DNA from 2 places in the Stenotrophomonas sp. STEN087 genome. Region 1 is predicted to be linked to the other one. Evidence: riboswitches for the same ligand, from Rfam matches in the RefSeq annotation. Region 1 holds a riboswitch; the other holds the start of a gene.
The links. A riboswitch is a leader RNA that binds a small molecule or an ion and turns the genes downstream of it on or off. The one in region 1 is predicted to bind cobalamin.
Positions count from the first base shown of each region.

Region 2: another riboswitch for cobalamin. It lies ahead of ACVOK1_RS06960 (epoxyqueuosine reductase QueH); the one in region 1 lies ahead of btuB (TonB-dependent vitamin B12 receptor).

Region 1 is NZ_JBRRCR010000085.1:701-10,591, reverse strand. Features, by position in the region: gene ACVOK1_RS17270 (response regulator transcription factor) at 1-640, opposite strand, end outside; gene msrB (peptide-methionine (R)-S-oxide reductase MsrB) at 785-1,360, shown strand; gene ACVOK1_RS17260 (cytochrome c biogenesis protein DipZ) at 1,363-3,132, shown strand; gene msrA (peptide-methionine (S)-S-oxide reductase MsrA) at 3,148-3,885, shown strand; gene ACVOK1_RS17250 (aminotransferase-like domain-containing protein) at 4,104-5,546, shown strand; gene bioD (dethiobiotin synthase) at 5,669-6,361, opposite strand; gene ACVOK1_RS17240 (GAF domain-containing protein) at 6,429-6,911, shown strand; gene ACVOK1_RS17235 (TfoX/Sxy family protein) at 6,908-7,270, shown strand; gene ACVOK1_RS17230 (histidine phosphatase family protein) at 7,552-8,130, opposite strand; cobalamin riboswitch at 8,273-8,495, shown strand; gene btuB (TonB-dependent vitamin B12 receptor) at 8,612-9,891, shown strand, end outside.
Region 2 is NZ_JBRRCR010000018.1:3,494-13,384, reverse strand. Features, by position in the region: gene ACVOK1_RS06990 (NAD-dependent protein deacetylase) at 1-110, shown strand, start outside; gene ACVOK1_RS06985 (NADH:flavin oxidoreductase/NADH oxidase) at 240-1,343, shown strand; gene ACVOK1_RS06980 (LysR family transcriptional regulator) at 1,347-2,258, opposite strand; gene ACVOK1_RS06975 (hypothetical protein) at 2,394-3,272, shown strand; partial or broken gene purU (formyltetrahydrofolate deformylase) at 3,342-4,190, shown strand; gene pncA (bifunctional nicotinamidase/pyrazinamidase) at 4,279-4,905, opposite strand; gene ACVOK1_RS06960 (epoxyqueuosine reductase QueH) at 4,962-5,633, opposite strand; cobalamin riboswitch at 5,775-6,002, opposite strand; gene ACVOK1_RS06955 (nicotinate phosphoribosyltransferase) at 6,114-7,523, opposite strand; gene ACVOK1_RS06950 (bifunctional nicotinamide-nucleotide adenylyltransferase/Nudix hydroxylase) at 7,589-8,638, opposite strand; gene ACVOK1_RS06945 (FAD-binding oxidoreductase) at 8,974-9,891, opposite strand, start outside.

The DNA.
Region 1 (9,891 bases):
CGAGCTCGATCTTGCTGCGCAGGCGATTGATGTGGGTGTTCACCGTGTGCTCGTAACCATCGTGCTGGTAGCCCCAGACCTGGTTGAGCAGTTCCATCCGTGCGAACACCTGGTCACGGTGGCGGGCGAAGAACAGCAGCAGGTCGAACTCACGCGGGGTCAGTTCCAGGGTGCTGCCATCGACCGAGGCGGTACGCGCCACCGGGTCCAGCTGCAGGCCACCGACCTCGACCGCACCGGCATCGATGCGCGCGTTCTGTGCCATCGCTTCGGCACGGCGCAGCAGCGCGCGCACGCGCGCCACCAGTTCGGGCATCGAGAAGGGCTTGGCCAGGTAATCGTCCGCGCCCAGTTCCAGGCCGACGATGCGTTGGGTTTCGCTGCCACGTGCGCTGATGATGATGATCGGCACGTAGCGCGCCATCGCACGGGCACGCTGGCAGATCTGCAGGCCATCTACGCCGGGCAGCATCACGTCCAGCACCAGCGCGTCCCACGCGCCGTCCTGCTCCAGCAGGCGCAGGCCGGCATCGCCGGTGGCGGCGTGGGCGACGTCGTAGCCCTCGTCGGCCAGGTGCATGCGCAGCAGGTCGGCGATGTGGGCATCGTCTTCGACGATCAGGACGCGTTTGGCGGACATCGGCAGCTCGGGGCCAGTGGGGAGGCTGCCTGCATTGTGGCGCGGGACGGCCACCGATACCTCACGAAAAATTGAATCCTGCGTGAGGATTCGTTGACCCGGGCAGGCGCAGCATGGCCCCGTCGCCCCCTCCCGGAGTCCGCCATGCCCCTCACCCGCCGCCACCTGCTGGGCCTGGGTGGTCTTGCCACCGCCGCTGGCGTGCTCGGCCTGGGCGCGTGCAGCCGCGCTGCCACGGCCGCCGCCGAGAACCGCCCGGCTCGACAGTTCCCGCTGATGCGCACCGACGCCGAATGGCGCCGGCTGCTGACCCCGGCGCAGTACGCGGTGCTGCGCCAGCAGGCCACCGAACGCGCCGGCAGCAGCCCGCTGGACCGCGAACACCGGCAGGGCACCTTCACCTGCGCCGGCTGCCAGCAGCCGCTGTTCTCCTCCTCCACCAAGTTTGAAAGCGGCACCGGCTGGCCCAGCTTCTGGGCACCGCTGCACGGCGCCGTCGGCGAGGACCGCGACACCACCTTCGGCATGTTGCGGGTGGAAGCGCACTGCAGCCGCTGCGGCGGCCACCTCGGCCATGTCTTCAACGATGGCCCGCGCCCCACCGGCCTGCGCTACTGCATGAATGGTGCCGCCCTGCTGTTCCAGCCCGGTGCGGCACAGCAGGACAGCAACGGTGGCTGGCGCGTGCCGCTCGGTTCTTCCCCTACTTCTGGAGCCTGATGATGCTGCTGTTGCTGCTGGCCTACCTGGGCGGTGTATTGACCCTGCTCAGCCCGTGCATCCTGCCGGTGCTGCCCTTCGTGTTCGCGCGGGCCAACCGCTCCTTCGTGCGCAGCACGCTGCCGCTGCTGCTGGGCATGGCGCTGACCTTCGCCGCGGTCGCCAGCCTGGCCGCCGTGGGCAGCCAATGGGTGGCGCAGGCCAACCAGATCGGCCGCTGGCTGGCCCTGGTGCTGATGGCGGTGTTCGCCCTCGCGCTGCTGTGGCCGCGCCTGGCCGACCATCTGCTGGCGCCGTTCCAGCGCGTGGGTGCGCGGCTGAGTGCACGCGCCGATGCCGCCGATGATGCCGGCCGTGGTGGCGCGTGGACCTCGCTGCTGATCGGCATCGCCACCGGCCTGCTGTGGGCGCCGTGCGCCGGGCCGATCCTCGGCCTGGTGCTGACCGGCGCTGCCCTGCATGGCGCCAGCGTCGGCACCAGCGCATTGCTGCTGGCCTACGCACTGGGCGCGGCCACCGCGCTTGCGCTGGCGGTATGGATCGGCGGCCGCGTGTTCAATGCGCTGCAGGCTCGTCTGGGCCTGGGCGACGTGCTGCGCAAGGTGCTGGGCGTTGCCGCGCTGCTGGCGGTGGTGGCCATCGGTCTGGGCTGGGATACCGGCCTGCTGACCCGCCTGTCCACGGTGAGCACCGCGCGCATCGAACAGGGCCTGCTCGATGCCGTGCCCGGTGCGCAGCCGGCGGCGCCGCCGATGATGATGATGGCCGGCGCCACTGCCGGTGCCGACGCGCCGCTGCCGGTGGAAGGCTCCCTGCCCTCCCTGGACGGTGCCACCGGCTGGCTCAACAGCCCGCCGCTCAAGGCCGAACAGCTGCGCGGCAAGGTCGTGCTGGTCGACTTCTGGACCTATTCCTGCATCAACTGCCTGCGCGCGATGCCCTTCGTGCACGAGTGGGAGCGCCGCTACCGCGACCATGGCCTGGTGGTGGTCGGCGTGCACACGCCCGAGTTCGCCTTCGAGCGCGACCCGCGCAACGTGATGAAGGCGGTGCAGCAGCTGAAGGTGGAATACCCGGTGGCGCTGGACAACCAGTATTCGATCTGGCGCGCGTTCAACAACCAGTACTGGCCGGCACAGTATTTCGTCGATGCACAGGGCAACATCCGCGCCCACCAGTTCGGTGAAGGCAACTACGCGCATTCGGAGCAGGTGATCCGCCGCCTGCTGACCGAGGCCGGCCAGGCCGATCTGCCGCCGCCGGCCGACCCGGCCGCCGCCGACCTGCAGGGCGTGGCCACGCAGGCCGACATGGGCAACCTGCGCTCGCCGGAAACCTACCTGGGCCACGCACGTGCCGAGCACTTCGCCTCGCCCGGCGGGCAGCGCACCGATGCGGCCTTCGACTACACGCTGCCGGCCAGCCTCGCGCTGAACCAGTGGGGCCTGTCCGGCCGCTGGACCATCACCGATGAAGCCGCGCAGCTGCAGCAGGCCGGCGGTCGCATCGCTTTCCAGTTCCATGCCCGCGACCTGCACCTGGTGCTGGCACCAAAACAGGACGGCACGCCGGTGCGCTTCCGCGTGTGGCTGGACGACAAGCCGCTGCCGGCCACCGATGCCGGCAGCGATGTCGGCGCCGATGGCAGCGGCGTGGTCAACGAGAACCGTCTGTACCAGCTGGTGCGCCAGCGCGGCACGGTCGGCCCGCACCGCTTCGAGATCGAGTTCCTCGATGCGGGCGTGCAGGGCTATGCCTTCACCTTTGGTTGAGAACAGGAGGGCACGATGAAATTCTCCTTCGAACAGGGCATTGCAGTGGGTGTGGCCGGGCTGGTCGCCACGGCACTGGTGGCCGGCGTGCTGCTGGTGGATCGCGGCGCGATGGCCGCACCGGCTGGCGCCACCGCGCAGGTACAGGCACTGCCGGCACCCACCGGCGATGCCGCCTTCACCGATGGCGCCACCCAGGCCAGCGTGGTGTTTGCCGGTGGCTGCTTCTGGGGCGTGCAGGGCGTGTTCCAGCACGTGAAAGGTGTGAGCAATGCAGTGGCCGGCTATGCCGGAGGCAGTGCCGCCGATGCTCGCTACGAGCGCGTCAGCAGTGGCCGCACCGGCCACGCCGAAGCGGTGAAGGTCGACTACGATCCGCGCCAGGTCAGCTATGGGCAGCTGCTGCAGGTGTTCTTCTCGGTGGCGCACGATCCCACCCAGCTGAACTACCAGGGCCCCGACCACGGCAGCCAGTACCGCTCGGCGATCTTCAGCGATGACGCCAGGCAGCTGGCTGCCAGCCGCGCCTACATCGACCAGCTGGGCAAGGCTGGCAGCTACCGCGGCCCGATCGTGACCCAGGTGGCCAGCGGCCAGCGTTTCTACCCGGCCGAGAGCTACCACCAGAACTACATGAACAACTACCCGCAGGCGGCCTACATCCGCTACTACGACGCACCGAAGCTGGCCGCGCTGGGCAAGCAGTTCCCCGCGCTGTACCGGCGCCAGGCGTCGCTGGTGCCGATGCGCTGACCGCGCTTCTGGTAGTGCCGGCCGCTGGCCGGCATCCTCGCGATCGCGATGACACGGTTGCCGGCCAGCGGCCGGCACTACCTCTACACAAAAAAAGACGCACGGCCCTGCGGCCGTGCGTTTGCAATGGATCGGCCAGGCCCCGATCAGGCCCCACCGACAGCACCATGCTAGGCTCGGCGGCATCATGGGTACAGCTCCAGATGCAGGCCAGTCCAATGGATACAGATCAACGCACCACCCCGGCCCCGCCGCGCTACCAGCGCCTGTCCGATGAACTGGCCGAGGCCATCCACGGCGGTCGCCTGCCGGTCGGCAGCCGCCTGCCCTCGCTGCGGCAGATGGCCGCGCAGCGCCAGCTCAGCCTGAACACCGTCATCGCCGCCTACCGCCAGCTGGAAGATGCTGGGCTGGTGGTGCCGCGGCCGAAGGCGGGTTTCGAGGTGGCGCCGCGCCTGTCGGTGCCGCAGCGATCACTGCGCGATGCCCCCTCGGCGCCCACCGCACCGCTGCAGCAGGCGTTGATGGCGCGCGTGCTCGAGGCACAGCGACGCCCCGGGGTGATCGATCTCGCCTTCGCCGGGCCACGGGGGCGGCAGTTCTATCCCGGCGCGCAGCTGGCCCGGCATACCGCACAGGTGCTGCGCCACGGCCAGCAGACGGTGGAAACCTATGCGCGCCCGAATGGCTCGCCGCGCCTGCTGGCACAGATCGTACGGCGTGGCCCGCGGATGGGCCTGCACACGCATGCCGACCGCCTTCTGTTGACCCATGGCGCGATGGAAGCACTGCAGCTGGCCCTGCGCGCGGTGACCGAACCGGGCGCGGCCGTCGGCATTGAAGCGCCGTCCTATTTCAACCTGTACCCGCTGCTGGCCAATCTCGGCCTGCAGGCCATCGAACTGCCTACCCACCCGCAGCACGGGCTGGACGTGGATGCGCTGGAAGCGCTGCTGGAGCACACGCCGCTGGCCGCGCTGGTGGTGATGCCCACCGTGCACAACCCGCTGGGCTGCACCATGCCGACGGCCGCCAAGCAGCGCCTGGCCGAGCTGGTCAACGCACACCAGCTGCCGCTGATCGAGGATGCGGTGTATGCCGAGCTGCAGTTCTGCGAGCCACCAGCGCCGCTGCTGAAGGCGTTTGATCGCGATGGCTGGGTGATGGTGGTCGGCGGTTTTTCCAAGACGCTGGCGCCGGATTACCGCATCGGCTGGCTCGATGGCGGCCGTTTTGCCGAGCGCATCGCCCTGCTCAAATTCCAGTCGACCGGCGGTGAACCGCAGCTGCTCGGTGATGCGGTGGCGGCCTACCTGGAAGCGGGCAGTTACGAGCACCACCTGCATCGCATGCGCCGGCTGTACCGCGAACAGGTCGGGCGCCTGCGCCAGCTGGTGGCCGAGCACTTCCCCGCCGGCACCCGTGCCACCGAGCCGCAGGGTGGCTTCCTGCTGTGGCTGGAGCTGCCCGGCGTGGATACCCGCGAACTGTTCGAGCGGGCGCTGGCGGAGGACATCGTGTTCATGCCCGGCCAGGTGTATTCGCGCGGTGCGCGCTACCGGCATTGCCTGCGGCTGTCGTGCTGCCAGGCGCTGGATGCGCGCTTCATCAGCGCGGTGGAACGGCTGGGTGCGATCGCGCGGGAATTGTCTGCACGGTAGTGCCGGCCGCTGGCCGGCAATCGCGGTGCCGTTCGTATCGGGTTGCCGGGTAGAGTCGACCGTTGGTCGACTGCTCCTGATCAAACCCCGCGCTGCGCGCGATAGTCGACTGACAGTCGACTCTACTGCTGCTCTGCTCCCAGGTGTGCGCCCAGGGTTTGGCCATCCGCGCCCGGCAGGTACGGCAGGCGGCCCCAGCACGGCATCGGCAGGCGCTGCTGCAGGGTGGCGATGTTCTCGTCCTGGCGCTGCATGGCCGGATCGATGTGGTTGCCGATCCAGCCCAGGCACGCCACGCCGCTGGCCTGCAGCGACTGCGCGGTCAGCCGTGCGTGGTTCACGCAGCCCAGGCGCATGCCCACCACCAGCAGCACCGGCAGGCGCAGCGCGCGCACCAGATCCAGCTGGTCCAGGGTGGCCGACACCGGCGCCAGCCAGCCGCCCACGCCTTCCACCACCACCACGTCGGCCTGCGCACGTAGGCGCTCGAACGCGGCCACGATCGGCGCAAGCTGCACCTGCACGCCGTCCTCGGCGGCGGCCAGTTCCGGCGCCAGCGGCTGCCGCAGCGCATAGGGATTCAGGTCGGCGTAGTCCGGCACCGGCCAGCTGGCCGCCTGCAGCGCCAGGGCATCCTCGTTGCGCAGGCCGTGGCCGAGGTCCTGGCTGCCACTGGCCACCGGCTTCATGCCCACCGCACGCAGCCCGCGCCGGCGCAGCGCATGCAGCAGCGCGGTGCTGCTGGCGGTCTTGCCGATCTCGGTATCGGTCCCGGTGACGAACAGCGCCGGCGGCAACGTGGTAGGCAGGGGCATCAACGGCTCCAGGCATGCAACAGAGCGTGCATTATCGCTGGTCCCGTACGCTTGCTAGACTGCAGGCATGTTCGCCAATGCCTCGCTCACCGGCAGCAAGCCGGAACAATACGCCCAGCTGCTGGAACAGGCCCGCGGCCTGGTCTACGCCGAGTCCGACCGCATCGCCAATGCGGCCAACCTCTCCGCACTGGTCTACCACGCCCTGCCCGACCTGAACTGGGTGGGCTTCTACCTGTACGACGGCAAGGAGCTGGTGGTCGGCCCGTTCCAGGGCCTGCCGGCCTGCGTGCGCATCCCGCTGGACAAGGGCGTGTGCGGTGCCGCCGCCAGCCAGCGCGTCACCCAGCGCGTGGAAGACGTCGACGCCTTCCCCGGCCACATCGCCTGCGATTCGGCCTCGCGCTCGGAGCTGGTGGTGCCGCTGCTGCGCGGTGATGAACTGATCGGCGTGTTCGACATCGACAGCCCGAAGGTGGGCCGCTTCGATGCCGAGGACCAGGCCGGTCTGGAAGCCATCGCCCGCGTGTTCGTCGAGGCCCTGGGATGAGCGCACCGAAGCTGCGCAACATCGGCCCGAAGAGCGCGGCGTGGCTGCGCCAGGTCGGCCTGCGCAGCCGCGAGGACCTGGCCGCGCTCGGCGCGGTCGGGGCCTTCGTCAAGGTCAAGCGCGCCGGCTTCAAGCCGAGCCTGAATCTGCTTTATTCGCTGGAAGGCGCGCTGCTGGACTGCCACTGGCAGGAGCTGGGCGAAGCCCAGCGCGAGGCGCTGGTGCAGGATTACGAGGCACGTATCGCCGCGAACCCGCTGAAGGCGGCCGGCCCGGCATCGGGTCCGGTGCATGAGCAGCGCTTCGACACCGGGGATGACGGCGAAGACAGTTTTGCCGAGAACGCGGACGAGGATTAGAGCGTCCGCGCTTCGCGCTCGCGGGGGGGGGGGCCCGGCGCGCCCCCCGGGGGCGGGGGGGGGGGGGGGGGGGGGGGGGCGCCGGCCCCGGCGGGGGGGGGGGGCGGGGGGCGGGGTGCGCCGCCCGCCCCCCCCGGGGTTCCCGGCTATGTGGGCTGTGCCGATAAGGCGGACGTGGTTACGCGCGTCCGCGCTGCGCGGGCGCCGGGCTTGGCCGGGCGCTACCACGGTGCGGCGGTCATGCGGGATCGGTAGCGCCGGGCCATGCCCGGCGGTCGCGTTTACGGCTGCTGCAGTTCCAGCAGCTCGCCCACCAGGCCCACTTCGCCGCGTTCCAGCCACACCCGCAGGCGCGTGCCGTGGTCGATGCGCAGTGCCCAGCACAGCGACAGCGGCAGCCCGCAGACCTGCGACAGCACCATGCGCAGCGGGCCGCCATGGCTGACCACCACGGTCGGCAGCGGATCCTCATCGTCCAGCAGGCGATCCAGCGCGCGTGCGATGCGCCGTTCGAAGTGGCCCCAGCTCTCGCCGTTGGGCGGCGGGAAGGCGTGCGGATCGGCATGGAAGGCCGCCAGCGCGTCCTCCGGCAGGTCGAACAATGACTGCCCGTCCCAATCGCCGAAATCCAACTCCTCCCACTCCTCGTCCGCCTCCACGTCCAGCCCGCGCGGGGTGGCCAGGGCCATCGCCGTGTGCAGCGAGCGCAGGCGCGGCGAACTGATCACCCGCTGCCAGTCCTGCTCGGCATAGGCGTCGACCAGTTCCTGCGGCAGGCGGGCCAGCTGCCGCGGATCGCTGCGGCCATCGAGGAACTCATCGCGGCCGTTGCCGGCATGGCGGACCAGGTCGAGGATCATGCGTGCGTCCTGTGCAGGCAACGCGGGAACAGCAGAAAACAGCGGGACATCGGCAACGGCACCACGGGATCGAGGGGACATTCTACGGGCACGGCAAAGACAGTCGAGCAGGCTCGACTCTACGGGGCTGCTGGGATGCCGTAGACTGCGCCCACTTCCAGGTGACCTGCGGCCACGGCCGGCAGGTTGAAACGGGAAGCCGGTGACGCGTGGCAACACGCCAGGCCGGCGCTGCCCCCGCAACGGTAAGCACGTCTGTTCCAGGCAACATCGCCACTGTGCCTCTGGCATGGGAAGGCGCCTGGACGGTGGCCTCGCGCCACCTGGCGGCAAGCCCGGAGACCGGCCCGGAAGCCTCAGGTCGCGATGCGGTGGGCATGGCGCTGGATGACCGTGGCGCTGCCGCGGCTTCGGCGCCTGCCTGCCTTCGCGGTTCCTCCCCTTCGCCACGCGGGCGTGCGTGGCACCTGGAGTCCCCCCGATGAAGCTGCAGTCCCGAATGCTGTCCCTGGCCGTGCTGGCCGCCCTGCCCGCCCTGGCCCATGCGCAGGCCAACGATGACACCGCGGCGCTGGACCAGGTGCTGGTCACCGCCACGCGTACCCCCATCGCCCTGCAGGACAGCATCGCGCCGGCGCAGGTGATCGACCGTGCGCAGATCGAATCCAGCCAGGCCACCTCGCTGCAGGAGCTGCTGGCGGGCCGCGCCGGCATCAACCTGACCAACAGCGGTGGCCTCGGCAAGCAGAGCTCGCTGTTCCTGCGCGGTACCAATTCCTCGCACACCGTGGTGCTGGTCGATGGCGTGCGCATCAACAGCGCCGACCTCGGCCTGGCGATGTACCAGGACCTGCCGCTGGCGCAGATCGAACGCGTGGAAATCGTGCGCGGGCCGCAGTCGAGCCTGTACGGCGCCGATGCCATCGGTGGCGTCATCCAGATCTTCACCCGTCGCAACCAGGGCGAATTCGCGCCACACTTCCAGCTCGGCGGCGGCAGCAACGGCCTGCGCGAAGCCAGCGGCGGCATCGGTGGCAGCGGCGAGCACGGCTGGTTCGGCGCGGACATCGCCTACCAGCACACCGATGGCATCAACGCCTGCCGTGGCTCGGCCACGCTGTTCACCGGCTGCTTCGCCGATGAGCCCGACCGCGATGGCTACCGCAACCTGTCCAAGAGCCTGCGCGGTGGCTACACCTTCAACGACCAGTGGAGCGTGGAAGGCAGCGCGCTGCGTGCCGAAGGCGAGAACCACTACGACGGTTACTACAACTATTCGGAAACGCTGCAGCAGGTGATGTCCGGCAAAGTGCGCTACACCCCGACCGAGCGCCTGGCCTTCACCGCCAGCGTCGGCCGCAGCGACAACGAATCGGACAACTACGGCGACTTCGGTGTGTTCGGCAGCGCGCAGACGCACCGCGACAGTGCATCGCTGCAGGCCGACATCGGTCTGGCCGAGGGCCAGCTGCTGAGCACCGGCGTCGACTGGAGCGAGGACAACCTCGATGGCAGCAGCGCTGGCTACCTGGTCGACAGCCGCCGCAACACCGGCGTGTTCGTGCAGTACCAGGGCCGTTTCGGCCGCCACCAGCTGCAGGTGAGCGCACGCAACGATGACAACGCGCAGTTCGGCAACCACGCCACCGGCAGCCTCGGCTGGGCGATGGACCTGGGCCACGGCCTGCGCGTGAATGCCAGCTACGGCACCGCGTTCAAGGCACCGACGTTCAGCGACCTGTACGACCCGTGGAGCGGCGT
Region 2 (9,891 bases), on a different contig from region 1:
GGTTGCCGGTGGCGGCGCTGAACCGCGGCCGCACCCGCGCCGATGACCTGCTGCAGTTCAAGGATGAACGGGACTGCGCCGAGGCGTTGGCGGGTTTCGCGACCCGGTAGCGCCGGGCCATGCCCGGCGGGCAACGGCGGCCGCCGACGCGCCCCCGCGAAACAGCGATCCATCCAGATGGTTGATCCGCAGGCCGTGCAGCGGTGCAATACGCACCCCCTACGCATGTCCTTACCGTCTTGAGCCAGCTGTTCTCGCCGATGTCCCTCGGCCCCCTGACCCTGCCCAACCGCATCGTGATCGCGCCGATGTGCCAGTACTCCGCCGAAGAGGGCCGCGCCAGCGACTGGCACGCCATGCACCTGGGCAACCTGGCGCAGTCCGGCGCCGGCCTGCTGATCCTGGAAGCCACCGCGGTCGAGCCGCGCGGGCGCATCAGCTGGGCCGACCTGGGCCTGTGGGACGACGAGACCGAGGCCGCCCTGGCGCAGGTGCTGGCCAGCGTCCGCCGCTGGTCGTCGATGCCGCTGGGCATCCAGCTGGCCCATGCCGGCCGCAAGGCCTCCACCGCCCGCCCGTGGGACGGCGGCCGCCAGCTGCCGGCCGACGCTGCCAACGGCTGGGCCACCGTCGCCCCGTCGCCGGTACCGTTCCATGCCGCCGACCCGGCGCCGGAGGCGCTGGATGAAGCCGGCATCGCCGAGGTCATCGCCGCCTTCGCCGCCAGCGCGGTGCGCGCCGAGCGCCTGGGCTTCGAGCTGATCGAGATCCACGCCGCGCACGGCTACCTGCTGCACCAGTTCCTGTCGCCGCTCAGCAACCGCCGCACCGACGGCTACGGTGGCTCGCTGCCGAACCGCCTGCGCCTGCTGGTGGAAGTGTTCGATGCCGTGCGCACCGCGGTGTCGGACAAGGTGTCGGTGGGCGTGCGCATTTCCGCCACCGACTGGGTCGATGGCGGCTGGGACCTGGTGCAGAGCGAAGCGCTGGCACAGATTCTCGACGCACGCGGCTGCAACTTCCTGCACGTGTCCAGCGGCGGCCTCGACGAGCGCCAGAAGATCAGCGTCGGCCCGGGTTACCAGGTACCGTTCGCGGCGGCCATCAAGGCCAAGAAGCTGCGCATGCCGGTCATCGCGGTCGGCCTGATCACCGAGCCGGAACAGGCCGAATCGATCCTGCGCCACAACCAGGCCGATGCCATCGCCCTGGCCCGCGGCATCCTGTACGACCCGCGCTGGCCGTGGCACGCCGCTGCCGCGCTGGGCGACAGCGTGGTGCCGTCGCCGCAGTACCTGCGCTGCGAGCCGCGCGAAGCGCGCAACGTGTTCCGCGCACGCTGAGCCTCAGACCTGCCAGGCCGGCGCGATGCCGGCCTGCAGGTGCTCGAACAGCGCGCGGATCTTCGCGGTGAAATCGCGGCGGTCGCTCACGCAGAAGAACACCTCCATCGGCTCCGGCTGCCAGTCGCTGGTCGGGCCGAACACCGCCTGCAGGCGGCCATCGCGCAGATAGGGCTCGGCCACGAACGCGGCCAGCCGGGTGATGCCCGCGCCTGCAGCGGCCAGTTCGGCCAGCGCGTCGATGTCATCGCAGACCATGCTCGGCGGCAGCGCCGCATCCACCCGCTGGCCGTCCTTCAGCAGGCCCCAGCGCAGCGGCCGGCCATCGGTGGGGAAGCGGTGCAGCAGCCCGCGATGGCCGTTCAGCGCGGCCGGATCGGCCGGCGTGCCGTGCGCCTGCAGATACGCCGGCGACGCACAGAACACGAAGGGGATGCGCGCCAGCGGCCGCGCCACCAGCCCGTCTTCCAGCTGCGCGCCGATGCGGATGCTGGCATCCACCGCTTCCGGCCCGTGCTGCACGGCGCGATCGCTCAGGCGCAGTTCCAGCTGCAGCTGCGGGTAGCGCTGCTGCAGGCGGGGCAGCAGTGGAGCCAACACGTGGCGGCCGAACGCGCTGCTGCTGGCGATGCGCAGCGGCCCGGACGGTTCGATATCGCCGGCGGTGACCATCGCCTGCGCGCGCGCCAGGTCGGCCTCGATGTGCCGCACCTGCGCCAGGTACACCGCACCGGCTTCGCTGAGTGCCAGCTGCCGCGTGCTGCGGTTGAGCAGGCGCACGCCCAGGTGGGCTTCCAGCCGGTGGATGTTCTGGCCCACGGCGGTGGCGCTGATGCCAAGGTGGCGGGCCGCGGCGGCAATGCTGCCGGTCTCTGCGGTGCGGGTGAAGCTGCGGATGAGCTGCAACAGGTTCATGACCGACCAGCTTGCCATGCGGGAGGGAAAGTATCGCTTGGGTCTGTACCAAGCCGCGCAGTGTTGTCGCATCCGCACTTGGTGTGTGTCCTTCGACCGCGCTAGGCTGCCTGCGTCCATGGGGAAGGAGGCCGCATGAAGTCGACCGCACTGCATCGTTGGATGGGTGGGCTGCTGTTGTTGGCCAGCGCCGGCGTGTCCGCCGCCCCGACCCCTCTGGCCGACCGCCTGCAGGCCATCGACGAAGACGCGCGGGCGATGCCACTGGCCGAGCGCGTGCAGCGCCTGCAGGTGGCCTACCAGGCCGATCCGCTGGCATCGATGCTCGCCGAGGGCTGCCAGGCCGTACCGGCCGAGCGCGTGGAGGATGCATTCGCGGCCACCCAGCTGGTCAACTTCTACGCGCCGGACGCGCAGCGGCTGGACCAGATGCAGTGCCTGTTGCCGCGTTTGCGGGGTCAGGGCGATGCCGCGAAGGCCCGCGCCGATGAACTGCACCGTGCGCTGATCGCACAGCGCCGGTTCGCCCAGGCCAATGCGCTGCGCGCCGATGCAGGCCTGGATGCCAAGGTTCTGCCCGGGATCACCGGTGATACGGTCGCGGCGCGCCAGGTGCTGGTGCTTTCAGACGCCGACCACGCCGTCCGCCGCACCCTGCCGCAGCAGGGCTGGCAGATCGTAGCGCTGGTCCATCCGTACTGTGGTTTCTCGCAGCGTGCCCTGGCGGCGATCACCACCGATCCCGCGTTCGCGGGGCTGCGGCCACACCTGCAGCTGGTGGTGCCCAACGACCAGAACTGGCCCATCCAGCAGATGCTGGACTGGAACCGTGCGCATCCCGATCTGCCGATGCAGCCGCTGCAGCCCGGCCCGGCCTGGACGGCGCTGCGCACTGGCCAGACGCCCACCTTCCATCTGCTGAAGGACGGCGCGCTGATGACCACCGCGCTGGGCTGGGAGAACGACGGGCAAGCGCTGCGGGCACTGCAGGCGCTGATGGAGGCGCCACGCTGATCATCGGCGCACACGGTTGCATCGGTGACCATCGTCCCCGCTGCCACGGCGCTGCCCTAAACTCGGGCGATGCGCCCCGATTCCATTCTTACCCTGTCCTGCCCCGACCGCACCGGCATCGTCTACCGCGTGTCCGGGCTGTTGTTCGACCACGGCTGCAACATCCTCGACGCCCAGCAGTTCGGCGATGAGGAGAGCGGCCGCTTCTTCCTGCGCGTGCATTTCGACCGCGACGCCAGCCTGCCGCTGGATACCGTGAATGCAGCAATGGCCGCGCTGGCCGCCGACTACGGCATGGACTGGCAGCTGCACGACGGCCGCCGCCGCGCGCGCCTGCTGGTGCTGGTCAGCAAGCAGGGCCATTGCCTGAACGACCTGCTGTTCCGCGCCCATAGCGGCCAGCTGAAAGTGGACATCGCCGCGGTGGCGTCCAACCACGCCGATTTCGCGCCGCTGGCCGCGTCCTACCAGGTGCCGTTCCATCACTTGCCGGTGAACGCGGACACGCGCGCCGTGCAGGAACAGCAGATCATCGATCTGGTCGAGCGCGAGCGTATCGACCTGGTGGTGCTGGCGCGCTACATGCAGATCCTTTCGCCGACGCTGTGCCGCGCCTTGGCCGGCCGCGCGATCAACATCCACCACAGTTTCCTGCCCAGCTTCAAGGGCGCGCAGCCGTACCACCAGGCGCACGCACGCGGGGTCAAGATCATCGGCGCCACCGCGCACTACGTCACCGAGGATCTGGACGAAGGCCCGATCATCGAACAGGACGTGGCCCGCGTGGACCACGCCATGGCACCGCGCGAACTGGTGCGGCTGGGCAGCGACACCGAATCCCAGGTGCTGGCGCGCGCCGTGCGCCGGCACGTCGAGCACCGCATTCTGCTCAACGGGCATCGCACGGTGGTGTTCCGGAATTTTCCCAGCCCGCGGCCGCCGGGCAGGGCCCGGCGCTACCAACGGCGGTTATCCGTTAGCGCCGGGCCATGCCCGGCGTCACGCCTCAGACGATCGCAATCCCCGCCTTGCCCAGCGCCTCACGCACCATCGCGTCGTTGGCTTCGGTCACCGGCCGGGTCAGGTCCCAAAGGAACTTCACCCGGAAGCCGGATTTCACCGCGTCCTGCGCGCTCCACAGCACGCAGTAGTCGCGCGCCAGGCCGCACACATGCACCTCGCGGATGCGGCGCTCATGCAGCCAGCCGGCCAGCCCGGTCGGCGGGCGTTCGCCCTCCGGACCATGGTTCTCGCGGAACGCGCTGTACGAGTCCACCTGCTGGCGGGTGCCCTTGCGCAGGATCAGGTCGGCCACGGTCCAGTCCACGCCCGGGTGCAGCGCGGCGCCGTCGCTGCCCTGCACGCAGTGGTCCGGCCACAGGGTCTGCGGCTGCGCGTGCAGCAGGATGCTCTCGAACGGGCGCGTGCCCGGGTGCTGGCTGGCGAACGAGGCGTGGTCGGCCGGGTGCCAGTCCTGGGTGGCCACCACCGTGCGGTAGCGGCGCTGCGCCAGCAGTTCGGCAATCGGCGCCACCAGCGCATCGCCCTGGTCACAGGCCAGCGCGCCACCGGGCATGAAGTCCGGCTGCAGGTCGATCACCAGCAGGGCGACATCGGCGGGCAGGGCGGTCATGGCAGGGTCCAGCACAGCAGAGGGGGCGACCAGCGTGGCCGCCCCCCGCGCACACGTCAATCGCCCTGCGGCGTTTCAGCCTCCTGGCCGTAGTACAGCAGGCCGATCTTGATGCGCTCGCGGCCGGTTTCGCGGCGGTGGCGGTTGGCATCGCGCAGCGAATACACGCAGCCGCAGTATTCCTGCTGGTAGAACTGCTCGCGCTTGCTGATCTCCACCATGCGGCTGGCACCGCCGCCCTTGCGCCAGTTGTATTCCCAGTACTGCAGGCCTTCGTAGCGCGAGGCCGCGCGCACGCCGCAGTCGTTGATCTGCGTCATGTTCTTCCAGCGCGAAATGCCCAGCGACGAACTGATGGTGTCGTAGCCGTGCTCATGCGCGTACAGCGCGGTGCGCTCGAAACGCATGTCGAAGCACATCGTGCAGCGGATGCCACGCTCGGGTTCGTTCTCCATGCCGCGCGCGCGGCTGAACCAGTTGTCGGTGTCGTAGTCGCAGTCGATGAGGGGGATGCCGTGCTGCTCGGCGAAGCGGATGTTCTCCTGCTTGCGCAGCTCGTATTCCTTCACCGGGTGGATGTTGGGGTTGTAGAAGAAGATCGCGTAGTCGATCCCGGAGGCGGTGATCGCCTCCATCACTTCGCCCGAGCAGGGCGCGCAGCACGAATGCAGCAGCAGGCGCTTGCCGTCGGCAGGCAGGGACAGGGCGGGGCGTTGGAACTCGGTCATCGTCGGGTGCATCTGGGCGTGGGCAACGGGTCTGGCCGGAAACCGTGAACAGGACGCGCGCGGCCACGTCGCCTGCACGCGCAGGACGACATTGGCCCCGGCAACCTCCCCGCGGAGATTCCAGGTCGAGTCAGGGGACAGTCGTGTCCCCCGGCCGGGGCCGGTATTCGGGCTGATGGACACGGGCCGCAGCCCACCTACTACCTGCCGCTTCCCAGGCGCGAGCCCAGTGCTGTTGGCAGGATTCGTTTCCATTCACCGCTGCGGGGCAGCTCCGGAATGGGCGCGTAAGGCGCCTTCACCGGATTCCCATTCAAATCCCTGCCGCCATCCAGCCGTGGCAGGGATACCTTCGGCGTGCCCACGGTGGACGCGTTGCCGGCCAGGGTCAAGGGGCAAGGGGGGGGCAGAGCCCGGCGGAAGGAAGGGGTCGGATCCCGCTGCCACGCAGCGGGCTCTGACCCCGGGCGGGACGAACCTTCAACGCCCCGCCGCAGCCCGCGCGCGGATGTCCTCCAGCCGCTGGTCGTACAGCAACCGGCCGTTCTCCCACACGGTCACCATCGCATCCTCGAAGCCGGCCGGCAGGGTGTCGTCACCGCTGGCCGGCAGCGCCACCGTATGCAGGCTGCCATCGTCCAGGCGGCGCAGCAGGCGCATGCGGCCGCGCTTGCTGGTCTTGCCCGCATCGGTGATCGGGTCCTTGTAGACATCGATCCAGGCACCGTCGACCCGCGCGGCCGAGCACTTCAGCGCGAATTTCTGCGTATCGCGGTCCAGCCGCTGCAGCAGCGCACCGCCCATGCCGAAGGCCACGTTGTCGGCGGCGTAGCCGTCCGCGGTGATGCGCTGCAGGATGGCGCGGATGGTGTCCGGGTTGATGCCATCGCCCTGGATCACCCGCACATGGTTGAGCACGCGGTAGCCCTTGCCGTTGATCGTGTGGCCAAAGGCCTCGTCCAGGCGGCGCAGGCTCTCGGCCACCACCTCCACCGGGTCGCCCGAATCGGGGCGGATGACCAGGGTCGCGCCGGAGGCGATCACTTCATCGCGCAGGGTGGTGCCCCAGTGTTCGCTGATGGCGCGGTAGATGTCATAGCTGTCCGACACCACCGCGACGATCGCACCGGGCCTGCCGAACTGGCGCAGCATGTTGCGGTAGGCATCCACTTCGCGCTCGCGGCCCCAGCTGGTGATGGTGCTGTGCTCGGCGGCGGGAATCGAATAGCCGGCCATCGGCGCGTGGTAGTGCGCGCGGGCCAGGCACAGCGCCGAGACGGTGTCGGTGCCGAGGAAGTTGACCAGGTGCGCGGCACCGCCCAGCGCGGCCGACTGCAGGCTCGATACACCGCGTGCGCCGAAGTCGTGCAGCTTGAACGGCAGCTGCCCCTGCGGGTCGTCGCTGGTCTGCTGCAGGAAACCGGCGATGGTCTGCCGCGCATGCCAGCTGATGGTGGCCACGGTGACCGGGTACCACACGCGCAGCAGCAGGGTTTCCAGGTACGAGGGCACCCAGAACGCGGCCGGGTCGGTCGATTCGATGGTCATCAGCGCCTGGTGCGTGGGCACCACGCTGCCCTCGGGCACGGCGCGGATGCGTACCGGCAGGTGGCCGCCGAGGCGATCGACGATATCGCGCCAGCCGGCTTCGTTGAACGGTTCGCCATGTGCGGCGAATACCGCGGCGGCGGCGTCGATATCGGCGTGGGTGACCGGCCGTGCCAGCGCGTCCTTGAGGATCGCCTGCAGGCCGAAGAACACCGTGCGGTCATGCAGGCCGCCGCGCGATTCCACGTAGAAGAACGTGGCATCGGTACCCGGCGGGTACTGCAGCCAGTGGCTGGCCTTGTAGCTGTCGGTGTCGAGGAGAAGATTATCGAGGTAATGCATGACGGAAGCTCCTTCGCGTCGAGTGACACCGGCGGTCTATCCGCCGGTGGGGAAAGCCGGTCGGGTCAGCCCCGGCCGAGGAAATATTCCAGGATGTGCAGGTGGTCTTCGAACAGCTGCGGGCCCATCTCCAGTGCTTCGCTCACCGGAATCCAGCGCGCCTTGTCGGCGTCGTCGCCGCCGCGCACCGCCGGCAGTTCACCGGCCGGGAATTCGAAGTGGAAACCGTGGGTGATGGTGCGGCCGCGCTGGCTGCGGTCGGGATGGTCGAACACCTGCTGGCTCTTCAACGAACCCTTCAGCACCGGCAGCGGAATCTTCAGCCGGGTCTCTTCACGCAGTTCGCGCAGGCAGCTGTCGAGCAGGCTCTGTTCCTGGCCGACGAAGCCGCCGGGTAGTGCCCACAGGCCCTTGCCGGGTTCCGAACGGCGGCGCACCAGCAGCACGTGGCCCGAATGCACCACCACCGCATCGGTGGTGACAAAGGTGGGCGCGTAGGGCGCGTCCTTCCAGGCGGCCTTGTACTGTTCGATGAAGCGGTACTCGGCCACCAGCTGGCCATAGGCCGGTGCGCTTCTGCGGAAGGCTTCGAGCATGTCGTACACCGGCGCCGGTACGTTGCCACGCAGCATCAGCAGCGCACCGTGGAAGTCGACGTCGCCGGCTTCGAACAGGTAGCGGCGCAGCTCGGTGGCCGACAGGGTGGCGGTGTGCTGCACGTCCACCAGCGGCCACTGCGGGAATTCGCGCAGGTAGTAGCTGGAGGCGTCCTTGTCCATGCCGATCAGGCCGACCTTGGCATCGGCGGCAGCGCCGTCGTTGCGCAGGGCTTCGGCCACCTGGCGCTGCACGTTGGCGATCCACTGGGCCTCGTTGTACAGGTGGTCGCGCAGCGGGCGGATCAGCAGGCGTTCGGTGTTGCCATCGAGGGCGGCCTGGATCATCACGGCGCGTTCGGCCACGGTCCAGGGATTGCGCAGGCTGCGGGGGGTATCGGCAGAGCCGACCAGGAAGATCAGCTTGCGGGCCCGGCTCAGGGCCAGGCGGGCAACGGCGGCGTGGCCGTTGTGGAAGGGCTCAAAACGCCCGATGAAGACGAGATAGTCGAATTCCATGAGAATCCCTCATGTCGTTGTGGTAGCCGCGGGTCTGTCCCTTGGCTTGGTGCTGATGCTACGCCGATGGTTGTCGGGGTCAAGTGTGGGGTTACCTGCGGTAGTGCCGGCCGCTGGCCGGCAACCTCAACTTCAAAAGCTGGCTATCCGTGGGTTGGCGGGGTGGGTCCGGTTGAGGGGGACGCCGTGAACCCATCCATGGGGGCTTGGTCGCGGCATCCATGCCGCTCACACCCCCTCAACCGGACCCACCCCGCCTTCGACGGTTTTCCGCGATCTGTGGGAACGGCACGGGGTCGGATCCCGTTGCATCGCAACGGGCTCTGACCCCATTGCTAGGGGGCGGCCAAGTAGCGCTGCCAGAGGTGGTTCACCAGCTGCATCTGCGGGTCGTACTGGCGTTTGCGTTCAACGAATGCGTTCCATTGCGGGTACGCGCGCTGGAACTGCTCGCGTGTGGCGTGCGGGCGGTAGGGCAGGTAGTAACGGCCGCCGCTTTCCACTGCTGCGTCAATCAATGCGCGGGTCCAGCGCGTGGACATCGTGTCGCCCCACGGGTGTCGTCGCTGCTTGTGGTACAGCACGAAGCAGAACACTTCTTCGTTCGCCCACTTCATCAACGCGGTCGTATCCGCCGGCGCGTGGCGGATCGATACGTTCAATGCATCCACGCGGTGGTGCTGCAGGATCGCGGCCATGCGCGTGGCGAAGGCCTGGAAGCTGCGCACGGGGATGAAGTATTCCTGCAGCAGGTAGGTCGACATCGCGCGTGTGCGGGGTTCCAGCGCGGCCACGTCCAGGCTCGCTTCCAGGTTGCGATGGATCACCCGCGGTTCGGCAATCTGCTGCTTCACCACCGAGCTCTCGCGCAGCTGCGGGCCACCGGGCAGTTCGGTGACGGCCCAGATCATGTTCTGCTCGTGGGCATAGTTCGCACCCACCGGTATCAGGCGCCGGGTGTCGGTCAGCGCTGCTGTGCTGCGCAGCCAGGTCACGGTCACCGGTGCATCGAAACGCGGCGGAATCAGGTCGGCGTTGTGCATCAACGCATCGCTGCGCGACGCCACGTTCTCGCGGAACCATTGCGGGTAATCGGCCAGTGCCACCCGCTCCATGTGCCGCGCCATGCGGTCGTTGTCGGCCAGGTCCAGCTCGACTTCACTGACCACGCCGATCAGGCCATAGCCACCGATGACCGCGGCGAACAGCTCCGGGTGCTGCGTGCGCGAGGTCTCGACCACCTCGCCGGACCG